Regions from separate parts of the Ensifer meliloti genome, predicted to be linked through region 2. Evidence: riboswitches for the same ligand, from Rfam matches in the RefSeq annotation. Region 2 holds a riboswitch; the other holds the start of a gene.
What was found. A riboswitch is a leader RNA that binds a small molecule or an ion and turns the genes downstream of it on or off. The one in region 2 is predicted to bind S-adenosylmethionine.

Region 1: it holds a riboswitch for S-adenosylmethionine, as region 2 does, so the genes downstream of both, metA (homoserine O-acetyltransferase MetA) here and PZL22_RS20610 (O-succinylhomoserine sulfhydrylase) in region 2, are expected to answer to the same signal.

Annotation. Positions count from the first base shown of each region.
Region 1 covers NZ_CP120365.1:2,110,087-2,117,625, reverse strand. Annotated here, with positions in the region: gene PZL22_RS17230 (CobW family GTP-binding protein) at 1-488, opposite strand, end outside; gene PZL22_RS17225 (aldose epimerase family protein) at 777-1,793, opposite strand; gene metA (homoserine O-acetyltransferase MetA) at 1,874-2,869, opposite strand; SAM riboswitch at 2,865-2,942, opposite strand; gene PZL22_RS17215 (RidA family protein) at 3,132-3,512, opposite strand; gene leuD (3-isopropylmalate dehydratase small subunit) at 3,521-4,126, opposite strand; gene PZL22_RS17205 (hypothetical protein) at 4,274-4,525, opposite strand; gene PZL22_RS17200 (HpcH/HpaI aldolase/citrate lyase family protein) at 4,647-5,549, shown strand; gene PZL22_RS17195 (DUF1737 domain-containing protein) at 5,546-5,752, shown strand; gene PZL22_RS17190 (metallopeptidase family protein) at 5,837-6,271, opposite strand; gene PZL22_RS17185 (ImuA family protein) at 6,414-7,394, shown strand; gene PZL22_RS17180 (DUF6504 family protein) at 7,294-7,539, shown strand, end outside.
Region 2 covers NZ_CP120365.1:2,853,118-2,860,656, forward strand. Annotated here, with positions in the region: gene argF (ornithine carbamoyltransferase) at 1-185, shown strand, start outside; gene PZL22_RS20595 (Hsp33 family molecular chaperone) at 552-1,544, shown strand; gene apaG (Co2+/Mg2+ efflux facilitator ApaG/CorD) at 1,561-1,953, opposite strand; gene PZL22_RS20605 (CDP-alcohol phosphatidyltransferase family protein) at 2,143-2,754, shown strand; gene PZL22_RS20610 (O-succinylhomoserine sulfhydrylase) at 2,790-3,974, opposite strand; SAM riboswitch at 4,018-4,096, opposite strand; gene PZL22_RS20615 (2'-deoxycytidine 5'-triphosphate deaminase) at 4,172-5,269, shown strand; tRNA gene PZL22_RS20620 (tRNA-Gly) at 5,319-5,393, shown strand; gene PZL22_RS20625 (transporter substrate-binding domain-containing protein) at 5,423-6,256, shown strand; gene PZL22_RS20630 (sterol desaturase family protein) at 6,292-7,104, opposite strand; gene PZL22_RS20635 (tellurite resistance TerB family protein) at 7,183-7,539, opposite strand, start outside.

The DNA of each region.
Region 1 (7,539 bases), 740 kb from region 2:
ACGAGATCGGTCTTGTTGAGGATGATCGTGTCGGCGAAGGCCAATTGCTCCTGCGCTTCATGTGCGCGGTCGATCTCGCCGAGAAGGTGCTTGGCATCGACAACGGTAATGATGGAGTCGAGCCGTGTCTTGGAGCGGACATCCTCGTCGACGAAGAAGGTCTGGGCGACCGGCGCGGGGTCGGCGAGGCCCGTCGTCTCTATCAGGATGCCGTCGAACCGCTCGCGCCTGCGCATCAGCGCCTCGATGATGCGGATCAGGTCCCCGCGCACCGTGCAGCAGATGCAGCCATTGTTCATTTCGAACACCTCCTCGTCGGCATCGACGATGAGGTCGTTATCGATGCCGACCTCGCCGAACTCGTTGACGATGACCGCGAATTTCTTGCCATGCGGCTCGGAGAGGATGCGGTTGAGAAGCGTGGTCTTTCCTGCTCCGAGATAGCCGGTAAGGACGGTGACGGGGGTAGGGGCAAGCTGATCGGGCATTGGCGAGAACCTCACTGTCGCATGGACGGCCGGAGGCTATGTTCCGGCTACATGGATACGTTATTACATTTCACTTTATAAACGTAATAACGTAACATAGCCGGGGTTTGTCAAGTCCGATCCAGGCGCTGAAACGCTGAGATTCTCTTTCTTTCCTCGCCCGCAGCCGAATTCGTCACCGGTATCGCGCTGCCGGTGGAAGGCGGCGTCGATTAGCGGCGGGATGGAGCGTTTCACTGTTCGATGAAACGGTGAAACTGAAAGTGCTCCAACGGCCTCTGCCTTGCTTCAGTTCTTCGTGAAAACGTAATCCGTTTCCTGCCGGAGCGTTTCGCCCGGTCTCAGCACCGCCTTCGGGAAACCTTCGTGGTTCACCGCATCGGGCCAGATCTGCGTTTCGAGGCAGAAGCCGGCGAAGGGGCCGTAACGGCGGCCTTCGAGGCCGGGAACCGGTACGTCGAGCTTTTCTCCGGTATAGAGCTGCACGCCGGGCTCCGTCGTCAGCACTTCCAGCGACACACCGGAATTGATGCTGCGTACGAGCGCCACGGAGCGCTTCTGCACGCGCTCCGGCGAGAGACAGAAATTGTGGTCATAGGCGATTCCGCCGCGGTCCAGCTGCCTTCCAAGCGAGGTCATTTCGCGCAGATCGAAGGCGGTACCGGCGACGGGGCGGATCTCGCCCGTCGGAATCTGCCGCTCGTCGGTGGGCAGGTAGTGGTCTGCCGCAATCATGATGTCGTGGCCGAATGCGTCCGAGCCGCCGTCGAGGTTGAAATAGCTGTGCTGGCAGACATTGGCGAGGGTCGGCGCGTCGGTCTCAGTTTCGTAGACGACGTTGAGCGTGCCGCCCGGTTTCAGCGTATAGGTGCAGGTGATCGTGCAATTGCCCGGGTAGCCGGCACGGCCGTCCGGATCGGTGATCTCGAGCGTTACGCTGTCTTCGGCCTGCCTGCGGAGCGACCAGTTGCGCTTGCCGATATTGTCGCTGCCGCCGTGGAGATGCGTTGCGCCGTTCTCGTTGAGCTCGAGTTGATAGGCCTTGCCTTCGAGCGCGAAGCGGCCACCGCCGATACGGTTGGCGTTGCGGCCGGGCGTGGCGCCGAAATAGGAGGAATGGGCCGGATAGCTTTCGAAATCCTCGAAGCCGAGCACGAGCGGGGCTGCATGTCCTTCGAGCCGCAAATCCTGTATGACCGAGCCCCAGGTGATCACCGACGCCGTCAGCCCGCCGCCCTTAAGCGTCAGGCGCTGTACGGGCTCGCCGGAGGGCAGGTGGCCGAAGATTTCCGTGTCTGTTCCCATGCATCTCCCCATTTCCGCGAGTCGGCGTCAACCTGCTGCATTTCCGCCGAGGCGGCAACCGGAAAGTCATACTTTTTGCTTCAACGCTCTCCGGTTCCGATCTTCGCCAGCTCGTAGGGCGTCGTCTGGTAGATCTCGTTGATCCAGTTGCCGAAGAAGAGATGTGCATGGCTGCGCCAGCGGTTCTGCGGCGGAAGTGCGGAGTCATTGTGGGGGAAATAGTCGTGCGGCAGCTTGATCGGCACGCCGGCATCGACGTCGCGGAAATATTCCTCCGACAGGGACGTCGAATCATATTCGACGTGATTGAACATGTAGAGCCGGTTGCCTTTCTTCTCGTGTACGAGGCAGACGCCCACTTCCTTGGATTCCATCAGGATTTCGAGATCCGGCACCCGGTCGATATCGGCGCGGCGCACCTCGGTCCAGCGCGAAACGGGAACGGCGAAATCGTCGGAAAAGCCGTTCAGATAGACCGAAGAGGGCTGCAAGTTCTGGTGGCGGTAGACGCCGAAGGCCTTTTCCTTCAGCGGATATTTCGGAACCCCGTGGAAATGGTAGATCGCAGCCATCCCGCCCCAGCAGACGTTCAGCGTCGAATGGACGTTGGTCGTCGTCCAGTCGAAGATGCGCTGCAACTCCTTCCAGTAGGTGACCTCTTCGTATTCGAGCGTCTCGATCGGCGCGCCGGTGATGATGAAGCCGTCGAACTTGCGGGCCTCCACCTCCTCGAAGGTCTCGTAGAAGGCGAGCAGATGCTCTTCGGGCGTATTCTTCGGCCGGTGGCCATTGACGCGGACCAGCGTCAATTCGACCTGAAGCGGCGTGGCGCCGATCAGCCGCGCCATCTGGATCTCGGTCTTGATCTTGTTGGGCATGAGGTTCAAAAGCCCGATCTGCAGCGGCCGGATGTCCTGGCGGATCGCCTCGGTCTCGGTCATCAGCCGCACACCCTCGTGAACGAGAGTTTCGAAGGCGGGCAGCGTATCGGGTATCTTGATGGGCATGGGCGTCCACTCGATCGAATACAAAAAAACCGGCGGCGAAACGATCGCGACCGGTCCTCGGAAATCCATTGTTCCCTCGGCCCTTTAGCGACTTCTTTAACGTGGCTGCAAGCCGGCCGGCCAAATCACCACGGATCATTTGATAGCGCGAGGAGGACCGCGCGGTCAATGAAAAAGGATTCGACGGCGTCGAGGCGGCCCCTCATCCCGCTGCCGCGACCTTCTCCCCGCAAGCGGGGCGAAGGGATGAGCGGCACTCCTCCAGTCCCCGCGCCCCGCTTGCGGGAGATTGGGTCATGGTGAGGGGGCAGCCCTTGTCCGTCGTTCTGCCTTATCCCCGAAACGCCGTGACCTCGATCTCGATCAGCATTTCCGGGCGGATGAGGTCGCAGACGATCATCGTCGCGGCCGGGCGGATCTCGCCGAAGGTCTCGCCGAAGATCGGGAAGACGCGGTCGGCAAAGCTCGCATCGGTGACGTAGTAGTGGTTGCGCACGACGTCCGACAGCGAGAAGCCGGCTTCCTTCAGGGCGCCTTCGATCGTCTTCAGGCAGTTGCGCGCCTGCTCCTCCACCGTTTCCGGCATGGTCATGGTCGCATAGTCGTAGCCGGTCGTGCCGGAGACGAAGCACCAGTCGCCTTTCGCGACGGCACGCGAATAGCCTGCCGTCTTTTCGAAAGGCGAGCCGGACGAGATGAGCTTGCGGGTCATCCGGCAGCTCAGGCCCAGGGGCGGGAAGCGGCGGTCGCCTTCTCGTAATTGTCGATGGAACCGCCCTTTTCGAGCGTGAGGCCGATATCGTCGAGGCCGTTCAGCAGGCAGTGGCGCTTGAAGGCATCGACCTCGAACTTGATCGAGCCGCCGTCCGGACCGGTGATCTCCTGCGCTTCGAGATCGACCGTGAGAATGGCATTGGAGCCGCGGCTGGCGTCATCCATCAGCTTGTCGAGGTCTTCCTGGCTGACGACGATGGGCAGGATGCCGTTCTTGAAACAGTTGTTGTAGAAGATGTCGGCGAACGAGGTCGAAATGACGCAGCGGATGCCGAAATCGAGAAGCGCCCAGGGCGCATGCTCGCGCGAGGAGCCGCAGCCGAAATTGTCGCCTGCGACGAGAATCTTGGCGTTCTGGTAGGCAGGCTTGTTGAGGACGAAGTCCGGATTGGGGGTGCCGTCCTCGTTGTAGCGCGCCTCGGCGAAAAGCCCCGTGCCGAGGCCGGTGCGCTTGATCGTCTTCAGGTAATCCTTCGGAATGATCATGTCCGTGTCGATGTTGACGACGGGCAGGGGAGCGGCAACGCCGGTGAGCTTGACGAACTTGTCCATGACTTGGCCTTCGATTTCAGCGGAAATGTTCGAGAAGCGTTTAGATCAGTTTTGCGCCGAAATGAAGGGGAATCTGCTTTCATGGAGCGGGAGGCGGGCGGAAAACCGCTTCACAACTTGCCTCATCCCGCTTCCGGCAATCCCATTCTAAAGATCGATGATCGTCCCGCGCCCGTCCTTCCATACCCGCATCTCGCGCGGAGTGCTTCCCGGATTGGCGCGTGCGCGCGCACGAGCCTGCACGGGCCGTCCGTTGAGCTTGGCGGCGATCGCGCTGCCGACGGCAATGATGGCGGCGATCCCGGCGAGCGCCAAGGCCAGCGAGGCGGTGAACACGAATGCCACGAGCGTGATGGTGATGGCGGCGGCCGTGAAGAGAACAGAGCGGATGCTTTGCATGATTGTCACCTTTCTGTTCGGCATGTGGGTGCTGGCCACGCCGCTTGCAAGAGGGTCCGCTCGTCTCGGCTTGCGCAAAGGTTGAAAGGCAGGCACAACGAACGGCATGACAGGGAACGGCATGAGAGCGATCGACCATCATCCCGTGCGGCTGCGCCGCTCGGTGCTTTCGGTTCCGGCCGACAATCAGCGCGCACTCGCCAAGGTCCGTGAACTGGCGGCGGACGCCGTGATCTTCGACCTCGAGGATTCCGTCTCGCCGGACCGCAAGGCTGCGGCGCGCGATGCGCTCGTCCGGCATCTTGCCGGCAACCGGCCGCAGGGCGAAACGGTCATCCGCGTCAATGCGGCGGGCTCAGGCTTCGGCGAGGCCGATCTCGCAGCGGCTCTTGCCGCGCGGCCCGATGCCATCCTCCTGCCCAAGGTCGAAAGCCCCGCCGATATTCAAGGCGCGCTCGACTGGCTTTCGGAAAGGGACGCGCCGGATGAGCTGAGGCTCTGGGCGATGATCGAGACGCCGCGCGGGGTCGTGAACGGGCCGGCGATCGCCGAGACCGGCCGCACCTCCGGCGGCCGGCTGGACTGCTTCGTCGTCGGGCTGAACGATCTTCGCAAGGAGACGGGCGTGCCCGCCCTTCCGGGCCGGACCTATCTCGTTCCGTGGCTGATGCAGATCCTTCTTGCCGCGCGCGGCAGCGGGCTCGACGCCATCGACGCGGTCTTCAACGATTTCCGCGATCCGGAAGGGTTCGAGGCGGAGTGCCGGCAGGGACGCGACATGGGCTTTGACGGCAAGATGCTGATCCACCCGGCGCAGATCGATGCGGCCAATCGGCATTTCGCCGCGGACGAGGCTGCGGTCGAGGAGGCGCGCGCGATCATCGAGGCCTTTGCCTTGCCGGACAATGCCGGAAAGGGTGTCATCAACCTTCATGGGCGGATGGTCGAGCGCCTCCATCTCGAGCAGGCGATGAAGATCGCCGCCAAGGCGGACATCATCGAAAAACGAAAGGCAAAATCTTGAAGCTCTATCGCTTTCTCACCGGCCCCGACGATGCCTCCTTCTGCCACAAGGTGACGGCGGCATTGAACCAGGGGTGGACGCTGCACGGTCCGCCGACCTACGCCTTCAATGCTGACACCCAGCACATGCAGTGCGGCCAGGCGGTGGTGAAGGAAGTGGAGGGCAAGGATTATCATCCCGACATGAAGCTGTCGGAGCAGTAGGGATCGTTTCGGGTCGGACTTGCCCCCGCGCACAGGGATGAGGAAATCAGGCAGGAGCGGCGGGTATCCGAATCTCAACAGGCCTCAGCCGCCCACGTGTTCCACGCTTTCCTCGATCCGCTCCATGTCGTCGTCCGACAGGCCGAAATGGTGGCCGATCTCGTGGATCAGCACATGGGTGATGATATCGCCGAGCGTTTCCTCGTTTTCGGCCCAGTAGTCGATGATCGGGCGGCGGTAGAGGGTGATGCGGTTCGGGAACTCCCCGGTTTCCATGGTGAAGCGTTCACCGAGACCGCGGCCTTCGAACAGGCCCAGCAGGTCGAACGGCGTTTCGAGCGCCATGTCTTCGAAGACATCGTCGCTTGGAAAGTCGGCGATTTCGATCGTGAGATCCGTCGTCAGCTTGCGGAATTCCTCAGGCAGGTGGCTGTAGGCTTCAAACGCGAGCTGTTCGAATACGGTAAGCGACGGTGCGTGGCGTTCCCGCCAATCATCGGTTTGGTCAATGCGGGCCATGGGCACTCCTTGTTGCCCCTCATATAGCGATTTTGCCTTTGTTTTTCGAGTGATGAATTCTATCCCGAAAAGAAAGAGGAATATATTCTCAACATTGGTTGTTGACTCTTGAGGGCAGCTCTGGAATCCATAAGAACATAACATGAACATGCAGATGGAGCTGACCGTCATGGCCGGAAACGCCGTGCAACGGCAAACCGTTCTTTCCCTTCGCGAGACCATTGCGCGGATTGAAGATCGCGGGGTGCCGGGATGCGTCCGGTCGGCCAAGACGGCCGACCCTGCCGGCTTTCGCCGCGGCAAGGAGGAGGCCACGCGCCGCAAGATCCTGCCGCTCGGCGTCCCGCAATTCGATGAGGTCCTCCAGGGCGGGTTGCCGCTCGAGGGCATGATGGAAATCCGCAATGCCGAAACCCCGGATGCGGGCGCGGCCGCCGGTTTCGTGGCGGCGCTTGCGGTGCTCTATCAACGGCAGAAGAAGGAGAATGGCCGTCTGGCCCCGATCCTTTGGATCAGCCAGACGCTTGCTGCCTGTGAGGCGGGTCAGCCTTATGCGCCGGGCCTCAAGGCCTATGGACTCGATGCCGAGCGCTTCCTCTTCGTTTCGGCGCGCACGGTGAAGGATGCGCTGTGGATCGCAGAGACGGCGCTTTCGGTACCGGTCTTCGCCGTGGTCGTTCTGGAAATCCGCGGCAACCCTGCCTGTCTCGCCCTGAGCGAGAGCCGGCGTCTGCATGTGAGGGCCCGGGCGGGCGGCGTGCCTCTTCTCGTCTTGCGTCAGGCGGGCGAGGAGGAGGCGAGCAGCGCCTTCTTCCGGCTCCAGGTCAAGCCGGCACCGGCCGGCGAACGTCCTCTTCCCGATGGTTCGGTGCTTTGCGGCAGCATCGGCCATCCCGCCTTTCACCTCCTTGTCGAAAAAAGCAGGCGCCAAGCCTCCGACGACATCTTTCTCGAATGGAACGCCCATGACCGCCGCTTCTACTCACTCGATGAGCGCCGGAGCGCCGCTCTTCAGACAAACGATGAGCCAACGGATCCTGTCGATCCACTTTCCGCATCTGCCGACCGACCGCGTCGCGCGCAGCCGATGGGGCGCCTCCTGGCTTTCGCGCGGGCGTCCTGACCATCCGCCCGTCGTCTTCGCCGCCAAGATCGACAATGCCATGCGGCTCGTTGCGCTCGATACTTTTGCAGAGCGTATCGGCCTGAAGCGCGGCCAGGGGGCGGCGGAGGCCCGCGCCATGTGTCCCTCGCTCGACGTGATCGCC
Region 2 (7,539 bases):
TCAACGGCGCGCTGATGAAGCATGCAGCGCCGGACGCGCTGTTCATGCATTGCCTGCCGGCGCACCGCGGCGAGGAAGTGACCGATGAGGTCATCGACGGCCCGCAGTCGGTGGTATTCGACGAAGCCGAGAACCGGCTGCACGCGCAGAAATCGATCCTCGCCTGGTGCATGGGCGCGGTCTGACGGCTGGAGGCGGGCGCGAGGCGTTCTCTTGAAATCTGCACGGTGCAACACGATCTAGGGCGGTGAGCGGGGGCTCCGATCATCAAATCGGCCAGTCGCCCCACGCCGGCTATCACGTGCTTGGCGCCCAAGGGGTGCTTCGACGCAGAGCAAATGCCGGCGGAGAAATTCGTCCATGACGGGATCAAATGGAATGGCGGACGGTTGTACCGGTGCGCGCCGGTGCACTCGATGCAAGCCGTATCGGACATGAAGAGGAAGCGAGCGGTTTCCGTCCGCATCCCGCATGCAGTTTTTGGAATGGGTCATGGCCACGTCCCGGATTGAATCGATCCGCGTGATCATGGTCGAGGCAAGGAGCAAGCGATGACAGAAACAGCGCCGGGACTTGGCGAGTTCGATTTTGCCGGTGACGATCAGGTTGTGCCCTTTCAGGTCGAGGGACTCGACGTGCGCGGCCGCGCCGTCCAGCTTGGCCCGATGCTCGATGCCATTCTTGAACGGCACAATTACCCGCTCCCTGTCGCGCGGCTCGTCGCGGAAACAGTGGTGCTGACGGTCCTGCTCGGCACGTCCCTGAAATTCGAAGGCAAGCTGATCGTGCAGACACAGGGCGATGGGCCGGTCGATCTCGTGGTCGCGGATTTCTCGACGCCGGACCGCGTCCGCGCCTATGCCCGCTATGATAAGGAGGCGCTCGCCGACGCCGAAAAGAGCGGGCGCGTCCAGCCTCATGAATTGTTGGGCAACGGCGTCCTCGCCTTCACGATCGACCAGGGTGCGCACACGCAGCGCTATCAGGGCATCGTCGCGCTTGACGGGGCGACGCTCGAGGAGATCGCCGGCGCCTATTTCCGCCAGTCAGAGCAGATACCGACCAGGGTGCGCCTCGCCGTTGCCGAGCTTCTCGACAAGGACGAGAACGGCAAGCCGCGGCACCGCTGGCGCGCCGGCGGCATGGTCGCGCAGTTCCTCCCCGACGCGCCGGACCGGATGCGCCAGGCGGATCTGCCGGGCGGCGGTGGTGACGAGGGCGACGAGGATTTCTTCGACGAGGACGACCTCTGGGCGGAAGCCAAGGTGATGGTCGAGACGATCGACACCGATGAACTCACCGATCCGACGGTCGGTACCGAGCGATTGCTGTACCGTCTGTTCCATGAGCGCGGCGTGCGCGTCTATGAGCCGCAGGCGGTCTACGATCGATGCAGCTGCTCGCGCGAGAAGATCAGGGACGTCCTGGTGGGGCTCGGCAACGAGGATATCGAAGCCAGCGTCGAGGACGGCCTGATCAAAGTCACCTGCGAGTTCTGCTCGACGACCTACCGCTTCGAGGCGAGCGAGGTCCGTCCGCAATAGCGGCAGCCGCGCTGAATCAATTAAGCGTGCGGACGAGGCCCGGCGAATCGAGCGAGAAGGCGGGGATGGCGACATCGAAAGTCTCCCCGCCTTCCGCCTCCATGCTGTAATGGCCGAACATCACGCCGGAGGGTGTATCCAGCGGGCAGCCGGAGGAGTACTCGTAGGTATCGCCGGGATTGAGCAGCGGCTGCTCGCCGATCACGCCGGGGCCGCTCACCTCGTCCACCTGACCGTTCTCGTCGGTAATGTGCCAGTAGCGGGTCATCAGCCGGACCGCGAGTCCGGAATGGTTCGCTATGATGATGCGATAGCCCCAGACATAGCGGCTGTCGTCGGGATCCGACTGTTCTTCCAGGTAGTACGGCTCGACCGTCACTTCGATGTCGCGTGTCAGCGCGCGGTACATGTGCAACACCCTGTTTCAAATCCGTACGCGTATTCTACAGCAATATGGTTTCGTCAAGAATAACGGCGAGATTGTGCGAGTGGTATCAAATTCCCTGGAGCGGGATGAGGAAAGGTGTGCGCGGTTTTCGCCCGCATCCCGCTCCAACTTCTTGGAATCGATCACATCGTGATCTAGGAGGCAACGGCTATGCTTGACGGCGCGCTTCGCAGGCGGCTCGATCCGGTTCTGGACAGGCTCGGCGCCGCACTGGCCGGCCGCGGGGTCAGTGCCGATGCCGTCACGATCCTCGGCCTTTGCCTTGGCCTTGCGGCAGCCCTGCTCATCGGTCTCGGCGCTTATCTGCCTGCCGCCGCCCTGATCCTTGTGAGCCGGCTCTGCGACGGCCTTGACGGAGCCGTCGCCCGCGCGAGCCGGAAAACGGATTTCGGCGGCTTTCTCGACATCGTTCTCGATTTCACCTTTTACGGCGCCGTTCCACTTGGTTTCATCATCGCAGATCCGGCCGCAAACGGTCTTGCCGGCGGGTTTTTGCTCTTCGCCTTCTATGTCAACGGCGCGAGCTTCCTCGCCTATGCCGTGATGGCCGAGAAGCGCGCCCTGACGACCGCGGTGCGCGGTGCGAAGTCGCTCTACTTCACGACGGGGCTCGCAGAGGCGACGGAGACGATCGTCTTTTTTCTGCTCTCGTGCCTTTTCCCTGGGTGGTTCCCGTTATTCGCAACGGTCTTCGCGCTCGTCTGCCTCTATACCGCGCTGTCGCGGATCGTTCTCGCAAGACTGACTTTTCGGCAAGACTGACGAGCCCGCTGACGCGGGCTTCGTCATGGTGCCGGTCAGGCGTTTACGCCCTTCAGCGCCCTTGCGAAATCCTCGATGAGGTCTTCGCTGTCCTCGATACCGGCCGAGAAGCGCACCGTTCCGGCGGAGATGCCGAGTTCGGCGCGGGCTTCGTCGGTGAGGTTCTTGTGGGTGGTCGTCGCCGGATGGGTGATCAGACTCTTGGAATCGCCGAGATTGTTGGAGATCCGGATGATTTCAAGGGCGTTCTGCAGGGCGAAGGCTGCTTCCTTGCCACCCTTGAGCTCGAAGGCGACCAGCGTCGAGCCGCCGCTCATCTGCTTGGCAATGACGTCGGCCTGCGGGTGATCCTTGCGGCCCGGATAGATGACGCGGGCGACCTGCGGCTGCTCCGCGAGGAAATCGGCTACGCGGCGGGCGCTTTCGGTCTGCTGCTTGACGCGGAGCGGCAGGGTCTCGATGCCCTTCAGCAGCGTCCAGGCGTTGAAGGGCGACATGGCCGGGCCGGTGTGACGGAAATAGTCGTGCAGGTTCTCGTCTACCCACTGCTTGTCGGAGAGGACCACGCCGCCGAGGCAGCGGCCCTGGCCGTCGATATGCTTCGTCGCGGAATAGACGACGACATGGGCGCCAAGCTCCAGCGGCTTCTGGAACAGCGGCGTGGCGAAGACGTTGTCGACCACCACCTTGGCGCCGATCTGATCGGCGAGCCTGGCAACGCCGGCGATGTCGATCACTTCGAGCGTCGGGTTCGTCGGGCTCTCGAGGAAGAAGACCTTGGTGTTCGGGCGCACCGCGTCTTCCCAGTTCTTGAGATCGCGACCGTCCACCAGGGTGCACTCGACGCCGTATTTCGGCGCCAGCGTTTCCACGACCCAGCGGCAGGAGCCGAAGAGCGCCCGGGCGGCGACGATGTGGTCACCCGCCTTCACCTGGCAAAGGATTGCCGCAGAAACCGCCGCCATGCCGGAGGCGGTGGCGCGCGCGTCTTCCGCCCCTTCGAGCATGCACATGCGCTTCTCGAACATGTCGTTGGTCGGGCTGCCGTAGCGTGCATAGATGAAACCGTCGGTCTCGCCCTTGAAGCGGGCCTCCGCCGCTTCGGAGCTGTCGTAGACGAAGCCCTGCGTCAGGAAGATCGCTTCCGAGGTCTCGCCATACTGGGAGCGGAGCGTTCCGCCGTGGACGAGCTGGGTTGCCGGGCGCCAATTCTTGCTCATGAGAACGTCACTTTCAAAAACAAAAAAACCGGCCGCGAAACGACCGGTTTGACACCCGGCCTTTTTAGCTACTTGTTTAACGTGGCTGCAAGCCGACCGGCCAAATCACCACGGGATAAAGCTCCAATACTGCCTGGCCGCGCTTGCGTCAATTCCCGGAGTTTGGTTTTGTCTGGCAACTGTAAATGAGGATCGGAATGGGGCGCGACACAGGGATTTTGGCCGACCGCGCAATTGCAGCGCTGTATGCCTCGGGACGGCTGAAGAGCGAAAAGGTGCTGGATGATGACCAGATCCAGCCGGCCAGCCTCGATCTTCGCCTTGGATCCAAGGCGTTCCGCGTCCGGGCGAGCTTCATGCCCGGCCCGTCTCATCTGGTCGCCGACAAGCTCGACCGGCTCAAGCTGCATGTCGTCGATCTGAGCGAAGGCGCCGTGCTCGAGACCGGCTGCGTCTACATCGTGCCGCTGATGGAAAGCCTCTCGCTGCCGGCAGACATGTCGGCCTCCGCCAATCCGAAGAGCTCCACCGGCCGACTGGATATCTTCACGCGCGTGATTACCGACAGGGCGCAGGAGTTCGACAAGATTCCGGCGGGCTACAGCGGACCGCTCTATCTCGAAATCAGCCCGCGGACCTTTCCGATCGTAGTCAGGCGTGGTTCGCGGCTTTCGCAGATACGCTTCCGCATCGGCCACTCGGTTCTTTCCGAGCAGGAACTGCTGGCTCTGCACGAAAGCGACGTCCTCGTCGCCAGCGACCGGCCGAACGTTTCCGGCGGCGGCATCGCCCTTTCCATCGACCTCAAGGGCACCGGGCCGGACGGCCTGATCGGCTACCGCGGCAAGCATCACACATCGGTGGTCGATGTGGACAAGAAAGCCCAGCATGCCGTTTTCGACTTCTGGGAGCCGCTCTACAGCCGCGGCCGCGACGATCTCGTGCTCGATCCGGACGAGTTCTACATCCTCGTGTCCCGCGAAGCCGTCCATGTGCCGCCGCGCTATGCGGCCGAAATGACGCCCTTCGACCCGCTCGTGGGCGAGTTCCGCGTCCACTATGCCGGCTTCTTCGACCCCGGCTTCGGCCATGCGTCCGCCGGCGGCAGCGGCAGCCGGGCGGTGCTCGAGGTCCGCAGCCACGAAGTGCCGTTCATTCTGGAGCACGGGCAGATCGTCGGCCGTCTCGTCTACGAGCACATGCTGGAACGTCCGGAGGGACTTTACGGCCTCGATCTCGGCTCCAATTATCAGGCGCAGGGGCTCAAGCTCTCCAAGCATTTTCGCGCCGAGTGAGCATTGTGCTTGACAGATCACGGCTGTTGAGGAAATTTCCGGTTCTGTCGCGGGTGTAGTTCAGTGGTAGAACGCCAGCTTCCCAAGCTTGATGTCGTCGGTTCGATCCCGATCACCCGCTCCAATTCCTCCTTTCATAGAGGCGCCATAGCGCTGCGGATTCTCTGGATATTCGTACTGTCGGCCGTTCTCGCCCCGGGGTTGGCTTTGGCGCAGCCGAAGGAACTGCCCCGGCTGTTCGATGCCCGCGAACGGATTGCCAAGCCGGACCTCAGCGGCCTTGCCAGGCTTCGTTTCCTGACGACCGTCGACTTCCCGCCCTTCAACTTCATCGACCAGTCGGGCAAGCTGTCGGGCTTCCATGTCGACCTCGCCCGCGAGATATGCCGTGAGCTGGAGATCGAAGCCAAGTGCCAGATCCAGGCAGTGACCTATCCGGAGCTCATGCCGGCCCTCGAGCAGGGGCAAGGGGAAGCGATTGCCGCCGGCATTGCCGTGACTTCGGAGCTGAGGCAGCGTTTCGCCTTTTCCCGCGCCTTCATGCAACTGCCCGCCCGCTTCGTCGTCAACACCAAGGCCGCCGGGGCGATCGCCGGTCCTGCCGATCTTGCCGGAAAGCCCGTCGGCGTCGTCTCCGGCACCACGCATGAGGCAATGCTGAAGGCATTTTTCCCGAAGCTCGAAGCCAAAGGCTTTCCGGACCGGGATGCATTGCTCTCCGCGCTTCGCGGGGGCACCGTCGCGGCCGCGTTCTCCGATGGCATGCAATTGTCCTTCTGGGTCTCCGGCAACCTCGCCGGGGGATGCTGCGCCATGTTGGAGGGCTCCTATTTTTCCCAGCGCTTCCTGGGCGAGGGACTGACGATCATGAACCGCAAGGCCGAGCCGGCCCTGACCCAGGCGATCGACCACGCTTTGCTGGCGCTCTCACGCAGCGGCAGGCTCGAGGAGATCTATCTTCGCTATTTCCCGGACGGGATTTATTGAGGCGGCTCCACTCGCGGCTATCCCGTCATTTCGCTCTACCCACGCCGGAACGGCAGCACGAGCGACCACAGGAGCTTTATCGGCTCGATGCGCCCGTAGGCTTTCAGCCCGGTCTCGATCCCATCGTCGCCGCGCGATGGATGGGCGACGTAGGTTGAGAACAACCGATCCCAGACCGAAAGATTGAAGCCGTAGTTTGAATCGGTCTCCCGCTTTTCCACGGAATGGTGGATGCGGTGCATGTCGGGCGTGACGATGACGTGGCGCAACAGCCCGTCGGCGGCTTTCGGCAGCCGCAGATTGGCGTGGTTGAACATCGCCCCGGCATTGAGCACGATCTCGAACAGGAGAACGGCGAGTGCGGGCGCGCCGAGCAGAATGATGACCGCGCTCTTCCAGATCATCGACAGCAGAATTTCGAGGGGATGAAAGCGAAGGGCTGTGGTGACGTCGACCCCGGGATCGGCATGGTGGACGCGGTGGATGCGCCACAGGACAGGTATCTTGTGAAACACGACGTGTTCGAGCCAGATGGCGAAGTCCAGCGCGATAAAGGCGATCAGGCCGGCAAGCGGTGGGGCGACGCTGAGAGCCGGGAGCACGCCGTATCCGCGTCCCTGAGCCCAGATAGCAACGCCGGTGGCGGCAGCGGGAAAGGCGACGCGAAGCAGGAGGGAGGATAGGACGAGAATAGACAGGTTGGTGATCCAGCGGCGTGCCTTCAGAGCCCGCATCAGCTCCGGCCTCTCCAGCCGCGGATGAAAAAGTTCGAGCGCTGCCAGTGCGGCGAAGGCGGCGGCAAAGGCCGCGAGCCGCCAGACCGGTTCGGCGAGACCGAAATAGAGCATGCATCGATCCCCGTTGCATCAAATCCGGCCCAGCATATTGTTCCGTGCCGGGAACGGGCAAGGACCTGTTTCTGAAGCCTACTTGCGGAAGCGCGCGATGGCTCCGCGCTCGATTGCTGCGCAGGCGAGCTTGTCGAGGCCCAAACGGTCGCGCAGCAGCTGCAACAACCGGATTTCCTCGTTGCGGATACGCTGATCCGCGGCAGCGATCTCGACCGCAAGGGCATAGGCCGTCTCATAGAGCCGCTGCGGCAACGCCTCGCGAACCATTTCGAGCGCCACGTCGAGGCCCTCCGGTGCCGCAAGCTGGGCGGCGCATTCGCGGCCGATATGGATCAGGTGATCTTCGTCGAAACCGTTGAAGGCCGGGAGGAACCGCACGAGCACGCCGATGCGTGCAATCTCGTCGTCGGTCATGTTCCGGTCGACGGCGGA